DNA from 2 places in the Mesorhizobium sp. SEMIA396 genome. Region 2 is predicted to be linked to the other one. Evidence: riboswitches for the same ligand, from Rfam matches in the RefSeq annotation. Region 2 holds a riboswitch; the other holds the start of a gene.
The links. A riboswitch is a leader RNA that binds a small molecule or an ion and turns the genes downstream of it on or off. The one in region 2 is predicted to bind thiamine pyrophosphate.

Region 1 (5,686 bases), on a different contig from region 2:
TGGTTGGTGTTGACAGTCCAGTCGAGGGCAACGGTGACCTTTTGTGCCGATTGTGCTTGGGCTCGCCCCGATCCGGCAACGAGCGGAAGGCCTGTGGCAAGGGTCAGCAACAAGGCCTGCCGGCGCGTCAAGTCAGTCATGATCGTGTCCTTTGGATGGGGTGGCGTTGAGGATGATGTCGAGAATCTCGGCCTCGAGCGTACTTGCCTGGCGCGCGGCATCGCCGCCAAGGCTGCGCGGGCGCGGCAGCGGCACCTTGATTTCACGCACGATGCGGGCCGGGCGCGCCGACAGCAGATAGATGCGGTCGGACAGGAACACGGCTTCGCGCACGTCATGGGTGATCAGGAGCGCCGTCCAGCGATGATGCCGCCACATCTGTTCCAGCCAGCGCTGCATGGCCGTGCGGGTCAGCGCGTCGAGCGCGCCGAACGGCTCGTCGAGCAAAAGCATGTCGCGTTGCTGCACCACCGTGCGCAGCAAGGCCGCGCGCTGGCGCATACCGCCGGACAGTTGCGCTGGAAAATGCCGCTCGAAGCCGGCAAGCCCGAATTCGGCAAACAACGGCGCAACGCGCGCCCGCGCCGCCTGTCTCCTCATGCCTTGCACTTCGAGCCCGAGCGTTGCGTTGTCGAGGATGCGCCGCCACGGCATCAGCGCGTCACGCTGCGGCATGAAAGCGAAATGCCTGCCGTGGTCGTCGAGCGGCGCGCCGTCAAACAACATCTCGCCCTCGCCATGCTCGGCGCCGGTCAGAAGCTGGAAGAGTGTCGATTTGCCGGCGCCCGAGGGTCCAAGGATCGAGACGAATTCACCAGCGCCGACGCTAAGCGAAATATCGGCCAGCACGTCGAGCCCACCGAACGCCTTGCGCACATACCGCAGTTCGAGCCGGCTCATCGCCAGGGCCCCTTCCCGACGGTTTCCTTGCCGGCCCGCTCCCAGGGCATCGCAAGGCGCTGCAGCAGTACAGTCAACCCGAACAGGACAAGGGTCAGGGCAGCGCTCACTCCGACGGCGGCAAGAACCAGGTCAGGACGGAAATTGTTCTTGGCGTTGAGCATGTAGATGCCCAGCCCCTTCGCGGCCCCCGCATATTCGGCGAAGATCGCGCCGACCACGGCGTAGGTGATGGAGATCCTCAAACCAGCGAAGAAATAGGGCAGCGCCGAAGGCAGCCGTGCCAGCACGAAGATGCGCCAGCGCCCTGCCCCCATGGCGCGCAGCATTTGCCCGATCTCGGCCTCGGTCGACTCATAACCCTCGACCAATGCAACCAGCATCGGAAAGAAGGTAACCAGCGCCACCAGCATGATCTTGGGCGCCAGCCCGAAGCCGAACCAGAGCACCACCAGCGGCGCGATCGCCACCAGCGGCAAGGTCTGGCTGACGATTAAGACAGGAAACAGCGCACGCCGCAGCGGCTGGAAGAAGTCGACCAGCATCGACAGCACGAAGGCAGCGCTGAGCGAACAGGCAAAGCCGAGCAGCGTGGCGCCGATGGTCGGAATGGCGTTGTCGGCCAGCGCCTGGCGATTGAGCAGCGCTTGCTCGAAAACGCGCGACGGCGCCGGCAGTGTCGTCGGCCTGATGCCGGAATAGGTGGCATAAAGCTCCCACGCCAGCAGGAGCAAACCGACCGAGATCATGGCCGGCATTGCCTTGACAAGAAGGCTCGCGATCGGGCGCGAAGCGACTGATGATGTGGCCACGGGAGACAACCTTTGACGGCAGCGCGAAAGCGCGGCTGGTTCAGACAGCCGACGGGCTGTTGGCCGAGACCGTGACGTCGAGGGTTACGTGGCCGGCGCCTGGTCCGAAGCGGCAGAAGGCCTCGTCCAGCGCCGAAAAGATCGCACCGGCATCACCGCGCAGTTTCGTGCAGAAATGCTTGGAACGCTCATAGACGCCGGACTGCTTGAGAAAATCGATGCAGCCGTAGATCTCGTCCATGTGGTCGTCGGTGCCCATCACATAGAGCGAGAACTGCGCCGCCGCCGGCTGGCCGGTGGCAGCAGCATTGCGCACCGCCGCAATGGCCGCATCCTTGCGCGGGCCGAGTGGCCCGACAGGCCCGCCAAGTGCATCGGAGCGGCAGATCGGGTCATCCGGCTCGCCAGGGCACCCGCGCGAGATGGCGGCCGACAACACGCAATGTTTGCCGCTGCGTGCCGCCGCCACGAAGAGGTCGCGCATGGCGGGAAACAGCACTTCGGGCGGCCCGACCAGCAAGGTCGAGATGTCGTCGGTCTCGATCCTGAGCTTGTCGCGCCAGGGATCGAGCGCACCGAGCGCGCCAAGAATGACACCGACGAATTCGTCGGTCATGGGGTATAGGGAAATCTGTGCGCCTGAAAACATCGCCCGCCTCGCTCCGCTGGTATTACCCAGATCAGCTTCTAGGGTCTGTGGGCTTGCCGCCCCCGTCTCAGCCCCGACCGTACGGAGCACCCCTGTGGATGTGCGCCTTAAAGCATCATTCGAGTTCAAGGGAAAGCCGTTTTTTCAGAGCACTGCGCCAAAAGCATTGCGCCAGTCACGGTGCGCCTGAGCGGAATTTTGTCGGGAACCTTCGCCGCCGCGACCGGTTGTCCCCACAGTCGCAACGCGATCACTTTCGTAGAAAACAAGCGACGACTTCACAGAAATGGAGACAAACCATGTTCATGAAAATCCTCGCAGCTTCGGTTCTCACCATTGGTCTGGCCACGTCAGCCATGGCGCAAAGCGCCGGCAGCAACAACGCAAATGGAAGCGGCAGCGGCAAATCGGTGACGGTTGAGCCGAACACGCCGGCTTCACCGAATACGGTCGAGCCGGACACTGTCGACCCGGGCACGACCAACAGCACGACTGGCACGGTAGGGGACATGAATTCGAACGCGGATCAGAATTGCCCGACCAACCCGCAAGGCGCGCAGACGGACGCCGATGGTAACGCGACGGCGCCAACGGTAAACGATAATAATTGTGGCAAGTAACCGCACACGGATGAAGCCGCTGGGCATCGCCCAGCGGCTTCATCCGTTTCTCTGGTCCGCAGCACTCGTTTTGCCGAACAGCCGGATTTGTGGAGCGGGTTTTCCGGCGGGCGGGCGCAAAAACAGGTGTTTTGAATTGAGCAGCCGTTTGAGCACTCTACCGTAGGTAAAATACAGGACCCGACCGTTGGCGAGATCGAATTCCACTGTTCCCCACCGCCTGACCGGAGCCTTTCCTGTGCAAGGCCCCAGCCTTCTGATCTGGAATCCCAGTCTGATTTTGCGCGTTCCGATTTCAAGATAGATGCCTGGCAGAAGGCCGAGCACATGCCATAGCCGTACAACATGCTCGACCGACATGGCCGGCGAGATTATCAGGTGGCTGGGCTGAAGCCGTGCCCAGACGAAGTCGCCTTTCGGCTGCGGCATTCCTGACAACAGCCCCCGGCAGTAGGCCGGCACCGCCTCGCTCACCAGAATCCGCATAGCGGTTGCCGTGCTGTCGACCAAGGCTTCTCTCGAGGTCCAGTCAGCTTCGGAAAACGGCACCTGCCCGAGAATGTCACCCTCGTCAAAACCGGCGGACATCTTGTGGAGCGTGACGCCGCCATGAGCCGCACACCGGCCGTCCACGGCCAAGCGCTGGGTCGGATGTGGCCCTCGATAGTCGGGGAGCAGCGCCGGGTGGAGGTTGACCCCGCCTTTGGAAAAATGGCCAAGAACCTCTTGAGGGATCAAGACAGGCAAAGTGTAGCAGACCAGCACATCGGCGCGGAGGTCAGACAATTGGCGACCAAGCGCATTCCAATCGTAAGGGCGGCCAAATTCGATCAACTTGACAGTCGTGTTACCGACAAACCGCCTGAGCAGCAGCTTGCGTTGAAGCCTTCGTCGGAAATTGCCGATGCTGAAACCGGTGGGACGACGCCGGAACCCGGGCACGATGATCGCGCCAATTGCATTTCCAGCCTCTAGCCAGCCGGCGAGCAGAGGCCCCGTATGGTTAGAGATATCGAGGACAAAAACGGCTGTGATCGGCTCCGAGTGATCGGTCGATTCGATCGGCCTCATCTTCGGCGGCTCAAACGGGCCGACAGATCAGGGCGAGCTTGTCAGGTCGGCTGAGTGGAAGGCGATGCCAAGGCAGTGACAACCGAAAGACGCTCGCGTTTTACAAACACTGGCTTTTCGCAGATTTTCTTCACGGCCCGTCTCCCGAAATCAGCTCTTCCTGCGCAATTGGACTGCGATACGGCAGGCTGTCAACCACCTGACCGTGTTTGCCTACCGCATCCGCATTCGCCGTTGACGAAGGCGTTCGAAGAGCGCTCGGATATTGTGAAAGCTCAATGGCCGACGCGACACGGTGCGCTGACTGAAAGGGGTTTGGATGCGATGACCTGCTCGACGACACCGTCGAGCAGCAATGCAGGGCAAATCGCAGTTGCGAATCTACGAAACCGCCGTCTCGCGAACCGGCAGCTTCCAGCCTGGCCTGACGAAGTGGCAGGTGTATCCGTTGGGATACTTCTCCAGATAGTCCTGATGCTCGGGCTCGGCTTCCCAGAACGGACCAACGGGTGCGACTTCGGTGATGACCTTGCCCGGCCACAGGCCCGAGGCATCGACATCGGCGATGGTGTCCTCGGCGACGCGCTTCTGTTCGTCGCTGGTGTAATAGATCGCCGAGCGATAACTCGTCCCGACATCGTTGCCCTGGCGGTTGCGGGTCGTCGGATCGTGGATCTGGAAAAAGCGTTCCAGCAGCGTGCGATAGCTTATGATGGCCGGATCGAAATTGATCTCGATGGCTTCGGCGTGGGTGCCGTGGTTGCGGTAGGTGGCGTTGGGCACGTCGCCGCCGCTGTAGCCGACACGGGTGGAGATGACGCCGGGATAGCGCCGTATCAAATCCTGCATGCCCCAGAAACAGCCGCCGGCAAGGACTGCACGTTCGGTCGAAGTCGCCATGTCACGTCTCCTCAAAAGCAATTCCAGGAAAAGTGTGTAGCGGTTTTCCGTCTGGAATTGCGTGAAAGCAAGTGGTCTCGCCATAAATGGGCATTGTCACCTGCTTCGTCCAGCGGACGCGGTGGATCTACCTCAATTGCTCGGTTGGGCGAGGCTGTCGATCAAACCCGGTAGCTTCATGCCAGGCGGAATGGCGGCAAAGCTGATCGCCACCGGTGGTGCCCTGAGCGACCAGGCGAAAAGAACGGTCTTGACCGGGATGTTTCCCAGCCACGCCAGCAGCCGAGGTGGCACGCCGCTCCCGGGCCAGACCAGGAGCATACCGTGATCGCGCAGCCGCTGGCTGGTGATCCAGGGGGCGAGCCGCATGTCGAGGTCGGTGAAGATCGACGGCTTGTCATAGGCGTTGAGGCCCGCCAGCAACGCGATGCGGGTATCGCCGCCGACGATGTCGAGCCGACCGGGCACCGCCGCGTGCCAGACCGCCTCGGCTTCGTCCGAAATCTGCCGCGCTGGCCAGCAGACGGCATCCATGCGCCCGCGCAAATTGCAACTCGTCCAGCGGATGCCCGCATAGGCACCGGACATGCCGAGGATGCAGGCGAACGCGCAGATCGCCAGCCGTCGCAGTTCGACGGCGCCAAGCCGATGACCCAGCAAGGCGATCGCCACAACGCCGACCAGATTGTACATCGGCGCGCCCCACGCCTCGCCGGCGCCGGTAAACAGCGAGG
Region 2 (5,686 bases):
CCGTAGCGCAGCCAATGCTCTTCGCGAACGATCTGGCGGCCGAGTTTATGCTGCTCGCGCTCTTCTTCCTCCAGGACTAGGTCGCGCCATTCCTCGAAATGGCCAAAGCCCTTGTCCAGCCTGCGGGTCTGGCCGCGATCGAGCCAGATGGTGGCGCGCGACACACGTTCGAGAAAGCGGCGGTCGTGCGAGATGACGATCAGTGCCGAGGAGGTGCGGATGAGTTCTTCTTCCAGCCATTCGATGACCGAGAGGTCGAGATGATTGGTCGGCTCATCGAGCAGCAGGATGTCTGGCTCCGGCGCCATGACGCGGGCAAGGGCAGCACGCCTCGCCTCGCCGCCCGACAGATCGTTCGGACGTTCCTCACCCGACAGTCCGAGATGCTCCATCAGATAGCTGGCGCGGTAGGGATCGTCGGCAGGGCCAAGCCCGGCCTCGACATAGGCGCGGACAGTGGCAAAGCCCTCCATGTCGGGCATCTGCGGCAAATAGCGGACAGTTGCCGAAGGCTGGCGGAACACCTCGCCGTCCTGCGGCTCGATCAGGCCAGCGGCGATCTTCAGCAGGGTCGACTTGCCCGACCCGTTGCGGCCGACCAGTGCGATCTTGTCGCCGGCCGAAGCCGTCAAGGCGGCGCCGTCGAGCAGCGGCGTGCCGCCGAAGGTCAGTTTTATCCCGTCGAGGTTGAGAAGAGGCGGGGCCATGTCAGCTTTCAGGTAAGGGATAGGGATGAGCGAGCAGCATCGCGCGGCCATGGCCGAGCGCGATTTCGAGGCGGCCCTTGATCTCGTTGGAAATGGTCAGCGACGAACCGAAGGCCACCTTGACGTGGTTCAGCGGCCATTTGGCGCCGGTGACGGTCAACCCGGCAAGCTCGGAAAAGCCGAGCACCGAAAACAGCGTGCCATCGGCATAGTCGAAGCCGGCCGTTCCGCGCAGCAGGGGAATGCCTTCCTGGGCGCCGCTGGTCAGGAGCACATCGGTCCCTGCTTCGGCCAGGCGCAAGGCAAGCGCCAGATGCAGGAAAGCGTGGTCGGCTCGCTTGCCGCCGAAAGCACCTGCTAGCACCAGGCGGGTCGCGCCGCGCTCGAGTGCGGCGGCGATGGCCAGTTCGCCATCGGTCTGGTCCTTTTCCGCCGGGAAGGTCCGGCGAGGCACGGAAGCGAGATCGTCAGGCAGCTTGGCTGGCACGGAATCAAAATCACCCACCCACAGCTCCGGGACAAGGCCGAGCAGCCGTGCATGGCCGATGCCGGCGTCGGCGGCGATGACGCGGGAGCCTTCGACCTGACGGTCGAGCCGTGGCGTGCGGATGAGATCGCCGCCAAGCAGGATGGTGAATGTGCTCATATCGTGTGGCCCTTACCAGCCCGGCACGGGAAACGGAAGGCGGCAAACTCCCACTTGCGTGGCGGATCGGCCCGGCCTATGTGTCGAAACGCTCTAACGGGGTGCCGGACGCGATCTTCGCGGACCGGCTGAGAGGCAGTCTCGCCAACCCGCTGAACCTGATCCGGTTTGTACCGGCGGAGGGATTAGACGTTTCGGACAGTCCGACGCCTCAATTCCTTTCAATTCGAACGAAGGAGGCGCCGATGCGCACGCTTTTATACGCTCTTGTTTCAGCAACGGTCGTGGCCTTGTCCGGACCGGCCTTGGCCAAGGACAAGCTCACCGTCTACACCTATGAGAGTTTTACCGCCGACTGGGGTCCGGGTCCCGTGGTGAAGAAGGCGTTCGAGGCCGAATGCGGCTGCGATGTCGAGTTCGTCTCGGTCGCCGACGGCGTCGCGTTGCTCAACCGCGTCAGATTGGAAGGCGCATCGACCAAGGCCGATATCGTGCTTGGCCTCGACACCAATCTCACCGCCGATGCCAAGGCCTCAGGCTTGTTCGCGCCGCATGGCGGCGTAACTGATGTCAACGTGCCGGGTGGCTGGAGCGACGATACTTTTGTCCCCTTTGACTACGGCTATTTCGCTGTCGTCTACGACACCGAGAAGCTGAAGAACCCGCCGAAAAGCCTGAAAGAGCTGGTCGAAGGCAGTGCCGACGACAAGATCGTCATCCAGGATCCACGCACCTCGACGCCGGGCCTCGGCCTGCTTCTGTGGGTCAAGTCGGTTTATGGCGACAAGGCGCCGGAGGCCTGGGCCAAGCTCAAGCCGAAGGTGCTGACCGTGACGCCGGGCTGGAGCGAGGCCTATGGGCTGTTCACCAAGGGCGAGGCGCCGATGGTGCTGTCCTACACGACGTCGCCGGCCTATCACATGATCGCCGAGAACACCGGGCGCTACCAGGCGGCCTCCTTCGAGGAGGGCGAGTATCTGCAGATCGAGGTGGCGGGTATCACCACGACGGGAGCCAAGAATCCGCTGGCGGCCAAGTTTATGGCCTTCATGACCGGGCCTAAATTCCAGGATGCCATTCCCGAGACCAACTGGATGTTCCCGGCCGGCAAGACCGACAAGCCGCTCAATCCGGCCTTTGATAAACTGGTCAAGCCGACCAAGACCTTGCTGTTCAGCCCGCAAGAGGTCGCTGCCAATCGCAAGGCCTGGGTCGATGAATGGCTTGCGGTGATGAGCAAGTAGGGCGCGAGCCGCGTCGCATGTTTGCGCCAAGCCGCCCCCCTCTGGCCTGCCGGCCATCTCCCCCTCAGGGGGGGATATCGGCAGCTTTATCGCCTCTCTTAGTCCTGCCACTCTTGAGAATAGCGAAGGCGGCTGAGTGCGCAATCTCCCCCCTTGAGGGGGAGATGTCCGGTAGGACAGAGGGGGGTGGGCTGGGCCTTCGCCAGATATTCCCCTCGATCAATACCCGTCGCAGGGTTGGATAGCGCGAGATGCGTACGCGCCATCCAGCCGATCCCCGCGTCAGCGCCGGCATTGTCGCGCTTGCCGCGATCGCGCTGCTGATCGGCGGCGCGTTTGCCGGCCTGCTTTTCGAGGGCGCCCACGATTTCTCGGGCGCCTGGGCAGCCTTCGATCCCTATCTGCTTCGCGTCATTCGCTTCACGCTCTGGCAAGCGGCGCTCTCGACGCTGCTTTCGGCCATCCCGGCGCTGTTCGTGGCGCGGGCTCTGTCGCGACATCCACGTTTCTTCGGCCGCGCCTTCATCCTGCAGATCTTCGCCGTGCCGTTGGCGCTGCCGGCTATTGTCGCAGCGCTCGGCATTCTGGCGCTTTATGGCCGTGCCGGCTATTTCGCCGGCGTGCTTGCCCTGATCGGCGGCGGAAGCTGGCCGGGTATCTATGGCCTGTCCGGCATCCTCGTCGCCCATGTCTTCTTCAACCTGCCGCTGGCGACGCGGCTGTTCCTCGAGGCGCTGCAGACCATACCGGCCGACCAATGGCGGTTGGCGAGCCAACTCGGCATGGCGGCGCGGCCGGCGTTCCGGCTGATCGAATGGCCAACGCTGCGCGCCGCATTGCCCGGCGTCGCCGGGCTTGTGTTCATGCTCTGCATCACATCCTTCACGATCGTGCTGACGCTCGGCGGCGGGCCGGCCGCGACGACGCTGGAGGTCGGCATCTACCAGGCGCTGCGCTTTGATTTCGATCCCGCGCGGGCCGTTACACTGACGCTGTTGCAGATTGCCCTGACCTTTATCGTTGTGCTGGCCCTGACGCGCCTGGGCGCCAATGTGGTCGGCGACACCAATTTGCCGGTCGCGCAACGTCGGTATCTCTCAGTCCATCGGAGCGAGACCTGGTTGAACGCGCTACTCATCATCCTGGCGCTGCTGTTCGTCGTTGGGCCGATGGCGGCAACCGTGATGGCCGGGTTGGGTGCGGATCTCGGCCGGTTGGCCGGTGAGGCCACTGTCCGGCAGGCAACGCTGACCAGCGTGGTGCTGGCCTTCCTGTCGGCACTGCTCTCGGTGATGCTGTCGCTGGCGCTGACCATGGCGCGGCGGGCACTGGCGCTGAACCGCCGTGCCGGCGCAAAGACACTGCTCGAACACGCTGCCGATACAGGCGCCGGCTTTGTCCTTGTCGTGCCGCCGATCGTCGTCGGCGCCGGCTGGTTCCTGTTGCTGCGCCATGCCGGCGATGTCTTTGCCATCGCCCCGGTCATGGTCGTCACCGTCAACGCGGTGATGGCGATGCCATTCGCCCTGCGCGCCGTGCGTCCCGCCTATGATGCGGCGAGCGAGCGTCACGAACGGCTCTGCGCACAGCTCGGCATTGCGGGCTGGAACCGGCTGATGCTGGTCGACTGGCCGTCGCTGCGGCGCCCGCTCGCCACGGCCTTCGCTTTCGCCATGGCGCTGTCGCTGGGCGATCTCGGTGTCATTGCCCTGTTCGGCAGTGATTCCGTGCAGACATTGCCCTACCTTCTTCTGGCACGGATGGGCAGCTACCGCACCGAGGATGCCGCCGGCCTGGCACTGCTGCTCGGCCTCGTCTGTCTCGCGTTGATCGTGGCGGCGCACTGGCTGGGAAGGGAGAAGGTCCGCGATGCGTGAGAGGGCGGCCAGCAGGCTCGAGAAGGGCGCGCCGGTGCGGCTGGACAAGGTGTCGTTCAGTTATGGTGAGGTGCCACTTGTCTTCGACGTCGAGTTCGCCACGGCGAAGATCACCGCCATCATGGGTCCGAGCGGTTCGGGCAAGTCGACGCTGCTCAATCTGGTCGCCGGCTTCGAGACCCCACAGTCGGGCCGCGTGCTGATCGGCGGGGCCGATGTCAGCGCCGAGCCGGCCTCGGCGCGGCCGGTGTCGATGGTGTTCCAGGAGAACAATCTCTTCGCGCATCTTTCCGTCGAGCAGAATGTCGGGCTCGGTCGCTCGCCCTCCCTGGGACTGACCGAGGCGGACCGCGCCGCGGTCGCCGAGGCGCTTGCGCGCACCGGTCTCGCGGGCAAGGAGAAACGCCTGCCGCGCGAGCTCTCCGGGGGCGAACGCCAGCGCGTCGCACTGGCCCGCGTGCTGGTGCGCGACCGACCGGTGTTGCTGCTCGACGAGCCATTCGCTTCGCTCGGACCCGCTTTGCGCGACGAGATGCTGAATCTGGTTGCTGCCGTTCATGCCGAACGCGCCATGACGGTGCTATTTGTCACCCACCAGCCCGAGGATGCACGCCGCATCGGCGAGCACATGGTGTTTGTCGACAATGGGTTGGTGGCCGCAACCGGCAAGGCTGATGATTTCTTTACCGGGGCTGGTCCGGAGGCGTTCCGGCGCTATATCGGCGCGGGTGCTGGATATTCCACATCACGCGATGTTGCCCGGAAGCGGACATAATTTACGGTCAAACCGGCTCCAGGCGATGTGGCGTTTGCTTGCCATGACCGGGGGAGTGTGGCTAGGTCGCCCTACCGGTCCGGCACAGGCCGTGATTTGCCTGCAGTATCCGCCGCCCGCCCTAAGGGACGGGCAACGGATGCAGCAGCAGTTTGAGATAGCGCATGACACGTTCCGAAGATCGCCCCCGATTTTCGTGGTCATGCGCCGGGACCCGAAAGGAAGCCGTTCTGGCGATCGGCGCTAACACATTGGGAATGAAACCGCTGGCGCGTTTTCTCGCGCTGGCCGGTTTTGCCGTGGCGTTGGCAAGCTGCCAGATGTTCACGCCGCCGGAAGTTCAGGAATCCGGCTTCCAGCCTTCCGACAAGCCGATCACAGTGGACAATGTCGGCGCCAACAACAAGCTCGCCGAATTGGCCAAGGCGCAGCACCCG

Region 1: it holds a riboswitch for thiamine pyrophosphate, as region 2 does, so the genes downstream of both, NP503_RS03500 (YkoF family thiamine/hydroxymethylpyrimidine-binding protein) here and thiB (thiamine ABC transporter substrate binding subunit) in region 2, are expected to answer to the same signal.

What each region holds. Positions count from the first base shown of each region.
Region 1 is NZ_JANIFC010000001.1:690,487-696,172, reverse strand. Features, by position in the region: gene NP503_RS03515 (ABC transporter substrate-binding protein) at 1-140, opposite strand, end outside; gene NP503_RS03510 (ABC transporter ATP-binding protein) at 133-900, opposite strand; gene NP503_RS03505 (ABC transporter permease) at 897-1,658, opposite strand; gene NP503_RS03500 (YkoF family thiamine/hydroxymethylpyrimidine-binding protein) at 1,753-2,361, opposite strand; TPP riboswitch at 2,352-2,465, opposite strand; gene NP503_RS03495 (hypothetical protein) at 2,661-2,981, shown strand; gene NP503_RS03490 (formyltransferase family protein) at 3,021-4,052, opposite strand; gene msrA (peptide-methionine (S)-S-oxide reductase MsrA) at 4,434-4,952, opposite strand; gene NP503_RS03480 (glycosyltransferase family 39 protein) at 5,085-5,686, opposite strand, start outside.
Region 2 is NZ_JANIFC010000008.1:168,458-174,143, reverse strand. Features, by position in the region: gene NP503_RS20190 (ABC-F family ATP-binding cassette domain-containing protein) at 1-707, opposite strand, end outside; gene NP503_RS20185 (thiamine diphosphokinase) at 709-1,353, opposite strand; TPP riboswitch at 1,441-1,555, shown strand; gene thiB (thiamine ABC transporter substrate binding subunit) at 1,599-2,597, shown strand; gene thiP (thiamine/thiamine pyrophosphate ABC transporter permease) at 2,849-4,474, shown strand; gene thiQ (thiamine ABC transporter ATP-binding protein) at 4,467-5,249, shown strand; gene NP503_RS20165 (M48 family metalloprotease) at 5,507-5,686, shown strand, end outside.